One region of the Nonomuraea sp. CA-218870 genome, then DNA from elsewhere that is predicted to be linked to it. Evidence: riboswitches for the same ligand, from Rfam matches in the RefSeq annotation. Region 1 holds a riboswitch; the other holds the start of a gene.

What was found. A riboswitch is a leader RNA that binds a small molecule or an ion and turns the genes downstream of it on or off. The one in region 1 is predicted to bind thiamine pyrophosphate.
Region 2: linked by a shared signal. The riboswitch ahead of ACQEUU_RS16320 (FAD-dependent oxidoreductase) and the one ahead of ACQEUU_RS03850 (purine-cytosine permease family protein) in region 1 are both predicted to bind thiamine pyrophosphate.

What each region holds. Positions count from the first base shown of each region.
Region 1 covers NZ_JBNJMN010000001.1:770,111-774,249, reverse strand. Annotated here, with positions in the region: gene ACQEUU_RS03850 (purine-cytosine permease family protein) at 1-1,240, opposite strand, end outside; TPP riboswitch at 1,231-1,343, opposite strand; gene ACQEUU_RS03845 (rhodanese-like domain-containing protein) at 1,416-1,739, opposite strand; gene ACQEUU_RS03840 (Fpg/Nei family DNA glycosylase) at 1,788-2,666, opposite strand; gene ACQEUU_RS03835 (TenA family protein) at 2,688-3,293, opposite strand; gene ACQEUU_RS03830 (GOLPH3/VPS74 family protein) at 3,316-3,960, shown strand; gene ACQEUU_RS03825 (LCP family protein) at 3,973-4,139, opposite strand, start outside.
Region 2 covers NZ_JBNJMN010000001.1:3,366,677-3,370,815, reverse strand. Annotated here, with positions in the region: gene ACQEUU_RS16325 (NAD(P)/FAD-dependent oxidoreductase) at 1-698, opposite strand, end outside; TPP riboswitch at 889-1,005, shown strand; gene ACQEUU_RS16320 (FAD-dependent oxidoreductase) at 995-2,203, shown strand; gene thiS (sulfur carrier protein ThiS) at 2,200-2,400, shown strand; gene ACQEUU_RS16310 (thiazole synthase) at 2,393-3,148, shown strand; gene pknB (Stk1 family PASTA domain-containing Ser/Thr kinase) at 3,430-4,139, shown strand, end outside.

The DNA.
Region 1 (4,139 bases):
AGCCGACGGCCTCGCGCACCCCGGCCCAGAAGCCGTCCCAGGGCGCGACGGTCGGGGTGGAGGTGGTCAGCCAGTACGCGGCGAACCCGAGCGCCCACGGCGCCAGCATCGACCAGCGGGCGGGGGCGTCGGCGGCGGTGTTCCACCGGGCCGAGCCGCCGAGCAGGAAGTAGTCGACGGCCAGCACCGCGAACATGGGCACGAACACCGCGCCGATCACGCCCAGGAACGCGCCGTAGGAGGTCACGTCCACCACCAGCGCGATGGCGATGGTGAGCAGGCCGATGACCGTGCTGATGATCCGCCGGTCGACGCGCGGCATGAGGTTCTGCAGCGAGACGGTCGTCGAGTAGACGTTGGCGAACGACTGGTCGGCCTCGCGCAGCACCAGGACCGCGAAGAACAGCGCGCCCAGCGGCGCCGCCACGAACGGCCCGAACACCGCGGTGCTGTCGGCCGCCACCGCCTGCGCGCCGGCGATCGCGACCGCGTACACGCCCAGCGCCAGGCAGGCCACCTGGGCGAGCGTGTAGCCGCCGACCACGCCGGTGAAGGCCGCCCGGCTGGACCTGGAGTGGCGGGCGAAGTCGGCGGCCAGCGGCACCCACGACACCGACAGCGCGATCACGTAGTCGACGGCCGGGGCGAACGCCTCCCAGGACCCGCCGGTCCGCGGCTGGGCGTCGCCCAGGAACTGCACCGCGAACCAGACCATCGCGATGATCACCAGGACCGTGATGTAGCGCCTGATCAGCCGGACGGCGCCCAGCGGCCAGACGCTCAGCACGGTGGTGATCACCCCGGCGACGATCACCCAGACCGGGTACGGGACCGTGTCGCCGAAGATGGCCAGGGCGCCCTGGGCGATGACCCAGAGCTCGAACGCGCCCCAGCCGACCATCTGGATGATGTTGAGCCCGGTCGGCACGTACGACAGCCGCGCCCCGAACAGCCCGCGCAGCAGCACCATCGCGGGCTGCCCGGTCCGCGTGCCGGGGATGGCCGCCAGGCCCACCATGGTCGTGCCGATCAGGCTGCCGACGACGGTGGCGGCCAGCGCGGCCGTCAGCGACAGCGGCGCGCCGCCGAGCGGGTCGATCAGGAACAGCGCCCCGGAGAAGCCCAGCAGGCTGACCGCCAGGTTGGCCCAGAGCGCGCCCTGGTCGAGCACGCCGAGGGTCTTGGGCGGCGTGCCCTCCAGGGTCAGCGGAACTTCGTCGCCGTGGACGGCATGCGGCATCGCGCACTCCCTACGCCGGCATTACCCGGACAGGTTCATGCGGTCGGCAGCGGCGGTAGCTGCCCTCTCAGCCCGGTTGCCCCGAGCTCCCGCGGTGGGTCGAACGCGGCCGGAGATCACCTCCGGCACGCGCCCCCATGATGCCCTATTGGTCGGATTTGGGCCAGCGGCGGAGTCAGGCGACCACGGGCGGCAGGTTCGTCTCGCTGACCATGGGGCGCTTGTCGTACTCCCAGGCCTGCATGCCGCCGGCGACGTTGATCGCCTCCCGGCCGAGCCGGTTGAGCCAGGCCGCGACCTGCGCCGAGCGGCCTCCGACGCGGCACACGACGTAGACGGGGCGGCCGGACGGCACCTCCTCGACCCGCGCCTGGATCTGCGTCATCGGGATGTGGACCGCCTCGGGCGCGTGACCCGCCACCCACTCGTCCTGCTCGCGCACGTCGAGCAGGTAGGCGTCCTCGGGCACGTCGCGGACCTCGACCTCGGGAACCGTCATGGGCCCATTCTCCCCTGCCGCGCGCCGTGCTCGGCACACGCCGCGACCCTACTTGAGCAGCCTGGACATGCGGCGGTCGGCCAGCGGCTTGCCGCCGGTCTGGCAGGTGGGACAGTACTGCAGCGCGGAGTCGGCGAACGACACCTCGCGGATCGTGTCGCCGCACACGTCACACGGCTGACCGGCGCGGTTGTGCACGCGCAGCCCCGACTTCTTCTCCGCCTTGAGGTCCTTGGCCGCCAGGCCGCGGGCCCGCTCGACCGCCTCGCGCAGCGTGGTCACGATCGCCTCGTGCAGGTCGGCGACCTGCGCGTCGGTCAGCGTCGAAGCGATCTTGAACGGTGACATCCTCGCGGCGTGCAGCACCTCGTCGGAGTAGGCGTTGCCGATGCCCGCGATGACCTTCTGGTCGCGCAGCAGGCCCTTGACCTGGGTGCGGTTGCCGCCGAGGATCCGCTTGAGCGCGGCCACGTCGAAGGACGGGTCGAGCGGGTCGGGCCCGAGCGCGGCGATCCCCGGCACCTCCTCCGGGTCCCTCACCACGTAGACGGCCAGGCGCTTCTGCGTGCCCGCCTCCGTCAGCTCGAACCCCGGCGCGAGCCCCTCGGCGTCGGCCGCCATCCGCACCCGTACGGCCAGCGGGCCCTTGCCCGGACGGACCGGCCTGGCGCCCGAGAGGTCCTCACGCCAGCGCAGCCAGCCCGCCCGGGCCAGGTGGATGACGAGGTGGAGGCCGTCGCAGTCGAGATCGAGGAACTTGCCGTGTCTGGTCACGCCCGTGACGGCCAGCCCGCCCAGCGCGCTCACCGGCGGGTCGAACGTCTTGAGCGCCTGCACGCCCGGCACGTCGACGCCCGCGATCACGCGTCCGACCGCCCGCTCGCGCAGGAACGCGGTGAGCGACTCGACCTCGGGAAGCTCCGGCATGCCCTCCAGCCTACGCGGGCGCTACGGCACGTCCCAGAACGCCAGCTCGTGCGCCATCCCCTCCCGGAACCTCGCCTCGGCCACGGCCGGGTCGGGGTCCGCCTCGTCGAGCATCCGGGCGATCCGCTCGGTCAGCGCCGCGAACCCCGGGTCGGCGTAGGTGTCGACCCAGGCCCGGTAGCGCGGCTCGGCCGGCGGGTTCTCCGCCAGGATCCGCCCCAGCGTCGAGTAGCCCCACATGCACGGGTACAGCGCCGCCAGCCCCTCTCCGTACGAGGAAGCCGCCTCCAGCAGGAAGTCCGTGTACGCCACGCACGCCGGCCCCTTCACGGCCCCCTCCAGGTCGGCGCCGAACTCCGCCGACAGCGAACGGTGCAGATCCAGCTCCTCGTGGTACGTCGAGTGCGCCAGGTCCACGAGGTCTCCCACGTGCGCGTCGGGCGCCTGCCAGGCCAGCTTCGCGAAAACCCGCACGTAGTCCAGGAGGTACAGGTAGTCCTGTTCCAGCCACGACCGGAACACCGGGTCCGGCAGGTCACCCCGCCCGATGCCGGTCACCGTCGGATGCTCCAGCTGAGCCTGGAGCAGGGGGCGGCCGATAACGTGCAACTTTTCCGAGATGGTCATGCTCGCACGTTAGTGTCAGAGGATGAGTGTGACGATCGCGGAGGAGATCCTCCTTCTCGCCTTCGGCGAGGACGACGGCAGGCAGTTGCTCTCCGCCATCCAGCTCGACCCCGCCGTGGCCGGCGCCCTGCTCGCGGAGCTGGCCCTCGGCGAGCGCATCGCGCTGCGCGACAAGAAGGTGACGGTCCTCGACCCCGCGCCGATGGGCGACGACGAGCTCGACGGCGCGCTCGCCCGCATCGCCGGCAGCCCCAAGGAGCGCAAGCCGGCCTGGTGGGTGCAGCAGCTCCAGTCGGGCAAGCTCCGCACCCGCCTGCTCACCCGGCTCGCCGGCGCGGGCGTGCTGGCCGAGGAGCGCGTACGGGTGTTCGGCATCTTCCGCACCACCCGCTGGCCCGAGCTCGACGGCGCCGTGGAGGCGCGGGTGCGCGAGCGGGTCGCCGCCGCGCTCGGCGGCGCCGAGCCGGACCCGCGCACCGCCGTGCTCATCGCGGTCATGCACGCCGCCAAGCTCGACCGCAAGGCGTTCCCCGGCGCCGACAAGGAGCGGGTCAAGCAGATCGCCTCCGGCGCCTGGGAGGCGGAGGCCGTGGCCCAGACGATCGCCGCGATCAACGCGGGCATCTCGATCGCCGTCACCACGGCCGCCATCACCGCGTCGAGCTGAAACGGCGCCGAGCTAGCCGGCGTCGACGACCTCCTTCGGCACCGGCTTGTCGGCGGCCAGCGCGTCGAACAGGGCCACGGCCTTGGTCCTGTCCCACTTGACGGCCTCGCCGCCGGCGACGACCTCGGTGCCGCCGAACGGCACCACCGTGGTCACCGGGTTGTCGCCCATGGCCAGGC
Region 2 (4,139 bases), 2.6 Mb from region 1:
TCGGCGTCGGCGAGCCACTCGACGGCCGGGCGGACGCCGATGCCGGTCACCACCACGTGCGCCTCCACGAACCCGCCGTCGACCAGCGCCACGCCGCCCTCCTCGACGGAGGCGACCATCGTGTCCAGGCGCAGGTCGATGCCGTCGTACCAGGATCGGGTGCGGGCGCCGACCTCGGCGCCGACGGCGTGCGTGAGCGGCGCCGGGCCCGCCTCGATCACGGTGACCGCGCAGCCGGCCCGGCGGGCGGCGGTGGCCACCTCGGCGCCGATCCAGCCCGCGCCGATGACCGCCACCCGGGCGCCGGGCACCAGCAGGGCCCGCAGTTCCAGCGCGTCGTCGAGGGTGCGCAGCACGTGCTGGGGTCCGTCGCCGGGCAGCCTGACGGGCTCGGCGCCGGTGGCGATGACCAGCCCGTCGTAACCCAGCTCGCCCTCGGTCGTCTCCACGACGCCCTCGCGCAGCCTCTTGGCGGTGACGCCCGGCCAGAAGTCGGCTTCGAGCGCCGCCAGGTCGGAGTCGACGAAGCTGGAGTCGGCGTCGCCCGCCAGCACGGCCTTCGACAGGGGCGGCCGGTCGTAGGGCCGGTGCCGCTCCTGGCCGATCAGCGTGACCCTGCCGCCGAACCCGCGTGCGCGCAGCGCCTCGACGCTCCGCACGCCGGCCAGTCCGGCTCCCACCACCACGACATGATTCACGTAAGCGACCATAACGGGGGCCGCCCGGCGCCGTCGCGCCGAGCCCCGGTTCCACCCCCACCTGGCGCTCCACCTCGCCGCCTGGTCGCGGTGCGGCGGCTGTTCGCCTTCGCGCGGTCCCCGGAACGGTGCGCGGGCGTACGGGGGACTCCGGCGTGTCGTCCCGCTGCCGGAGGTCGTAGGGTGGTGGTGCACGACGCGCGGGAGTCCGGCCGTCACCGGGCTGAGAGGAAGGCTTGACCGGGCCTTCGACCGCAAGACACCTGATCCGGATCATGCCGGCGAAGGGAGCGGACATGGATGTGATCGTCGGAGGCGGCATCGTCGGCCTGTCCATCGCCTGGCGGCTGGCCAGGCGGGGGCGCGAGGTCGTGGTGGTGGACCCGTCCCCCGCCACCGGCGCCTCCTACGCGGCGGCGGGCATGCTGGCCCCGATCAGCGAGGTCACCTACACCGAGGAACCCCTGCTCCGCCTGGGCGCCGCGTCCCTGCGCCGCTGGCCCGCCTTCGCCGCCGCCCTCGCCGCCGACGCGGGGCTCACCCCGTCCGCCCCAGCGACCGTGCCCCGCGCGGACGAGCGGGCCGGGGCGGCGTTCGCGGGGCTTGAGGGCTCGGGAGAGGCGGCCCAGTGGCTGGCGGCCGCGCGGGCCGGGCTGGACCTGCGGGACGACGGGACGCTGGACGTCGCGTTCGGGCCCGACGACCTGGCGATGCTCGACGAGCAGGCCCGGTTCATGGAGAAGCTGGGGCTGCCGGTCGAGCGGCTGACGGGGCGCGAGTGCCGGCGGCTGGAGCCCATGCTGGCGCCGTCCGTCCGCGGCGGGCTGCTGGCCCGTACCGACGCCTGGGTGGACCCGCGCCGCGTGACCGCGGCGCTGCTGGCCGCACTGGACCGGCTCGGCGTCCCGGTGGTGCGCGCCCGGGTGACGGAGCTGGCGCGCGACGGTGACCGGGTGGTGGGCGTACGGCTGGCCCCGCCGGCGGCGGGGAGCGGGACGCTGGCCGCCGAGCGGGTGGTGGTGGCGGCGGGGGCGTGGAGCGGGGAGCTGGCCGAGGTGCCGGTACGGCCGGTGAAGGGCCAGATCCTGCGCCTGCGGTCGCCGCGGCCGCTGCTGGGCCGGTGCGTGCGCGGGAGCGTGCACGGCAACCCGGTCTACCTGGTGCCCCGCGGCGACGGGGAGCTGGTGGTCGGCGCCACGCAGGAGGAGCTGGGGTTCGACACCCGGGTGACCGCGGGCGGGGTGTACGAGCTGCTCCGCGACGCCAGGGAGCTGGTGCCCGGCGTGACGGAGCTGGAGGTGGCCGACGTGGTGGCGGGGCTGCGTCCGGGCACGCCGGACAACCTGCCGGTCATCGGGCCGGGCGGCACCCCTGGCCTGGTGCTGGCGACCGGCCACCATCGCGGCGGGGTGCTGCTCGCGCCGCTCACCACTGCGATCTTGGAAGGCGAGGAGACCGGCCTCGCGACACTGTGCTCACCGGCGAGATTTCGGGATGTGTCATGAAGGTGATGATCAACGGGGTCGCCCACGAGGTGGCCGAGGACATGACCGTGGGGCAGGCCGTGCGGACCCTGACCGCCTCCGCCACCGGCGTGGCGGTGGCCGTGAACGACGAGGTGGTCACGCGCGGCGCGTGGGAGACGACGGCGCTGCGCGACAGCGACCGCGTGGAGGTGCTGACGGCGGTGCAAGGTGGATGATCTGATCATCGCCGGCGAGAAGTTCTCCTCCCGGCTCATCATGGGCACCGGCGGCGCGCCCTCGCTGGAGGTGCTGGACCAGGCGCTGGAGGCGTCCGGGACCGAGCTGACCACGGTGGCGATGCGGCGGCTGGACCCGCGGGCCCGCGGGTCGGTGCTGGACGTGCTGCGCCGGCGCGGCATCAAGGTGCTGCCCAACACGGCGGGCTGCTTCACCGCGGGCGACGCGGTGCTGACGGCGCGGCTGGCGCGCGAGGCGCTGGGGACGAACTGGGTCAAGCTTGAGGTCATCGCCGACGAGCGGACGCTGCTGCCCGACCCGATCGAGACGTTCGACGCGGCGGAGCGGCTGGTGGCCGACGGGTTCGTGGTGCTGCCGTACATCGGCGACGACCCGGCGCTGGCCCGGCGGCTGGAGCTGGCGGGGTGCGCGGCGGTCATGCCGCTGGGCGCGCCGATCGGCTCCGGCCTGGGGATCAGGAACCCGCACAGCATCGAGCTGATCGTGGAGGCGGCCGGGGTGCCGGTGATCCTGGACGCGGGCGTCGGCACCGCCAGCGACGCGGCGCTGGCGATGGAGCTGGGGTGCGACGCGGTGCTGCTGGCGACGGCGGTCACCCGGGCGCAGCGGCCCGAGTTGATGGCCTCGGCGATGCGTTCGGCCGTCCAGGCCGGCCGGGCCGCCCGGCTGGCGGGCCGGATCCCCCGCCGCCGGTACGCCGAGGCGTCCTCCCCGATGTCCCCCTGACGCCGGGCGGGCCGTGACCGATCCGGCGGTTCCCGGCTTTTCGGAAACGCCACGCCGCGGATAGGGGTCGCCCGGAAAAGGAGAACTTTCTTCGGGAGTATGTTCTCCCGGTGCGGCGACCCTCCGGGACCCGTTTCGCGGCCTTCGGCACCGTGACGAGCCACGGGATGCCGGTCTCGTCACGGCTCAGGAGTAGGCTCGCGTCACGGAACGGCACGGCTCGGCATCGGTTTCGGGTGGTCAGGCCTTCCCGGGGGCGAAACGCCCGTAAACTCAGCCGGGTGGACACGACGACTGCGGACCCTCTGGTCGGTCGGCTGCTCGACGGGCGTTACCGCGTCGAGTCCCGGATCGCCCGGGGCGGCATGGCGACTGTCTACCTGGCGCTGGACATCCGGCTGGACCGGACCGTCGCGCTGAAGGTGATGCACCGCTCGCTCGCCGACGACCCGGCGTTCGTGCGCAGGTTCATCGGCGAGGCGAAGTCGGTGGCCAGTCTCTCGCACCCCAACGTGGTGCACGTCTTCGACCAGGGCACCGACGGCGACGTCGTCTACCTGTCGATGGAGTACGTGCCCGGCAAGACCCTGCGTGACGTGCTGCGCGAGCGCGGCAGGCTGCCCGCCCGTGAGGCGCTGGAGATCATGATCCCGGTGCTCGCGGCGCTCGGCGCGGCCCACCAGGCGGGCATGGTCCACCGGGACGTCAAGCCGGAGAACGTGCTGCTGGCCGACGACGGCCGGATCAAGGTGGTCGACTTCGGCCTGGCCCGCGCCATCGAGGCGACCAACCAGACGCGCACCGGCGTGATGATCGGCACGATCGGCTACATGTCGCCGGAGCAGGTGATGACCGGCGGCGCCGACGTGCGCAGTGACGTGTACGCGTGCGGCATCATGCTGTTCGAGCTGGTGACGGGCCGGCAGCCGTACGACGGCGAGACGCCGATGTCGGTCGCCTACCGCCACGTGCACGACACGGTGCCGCCGCC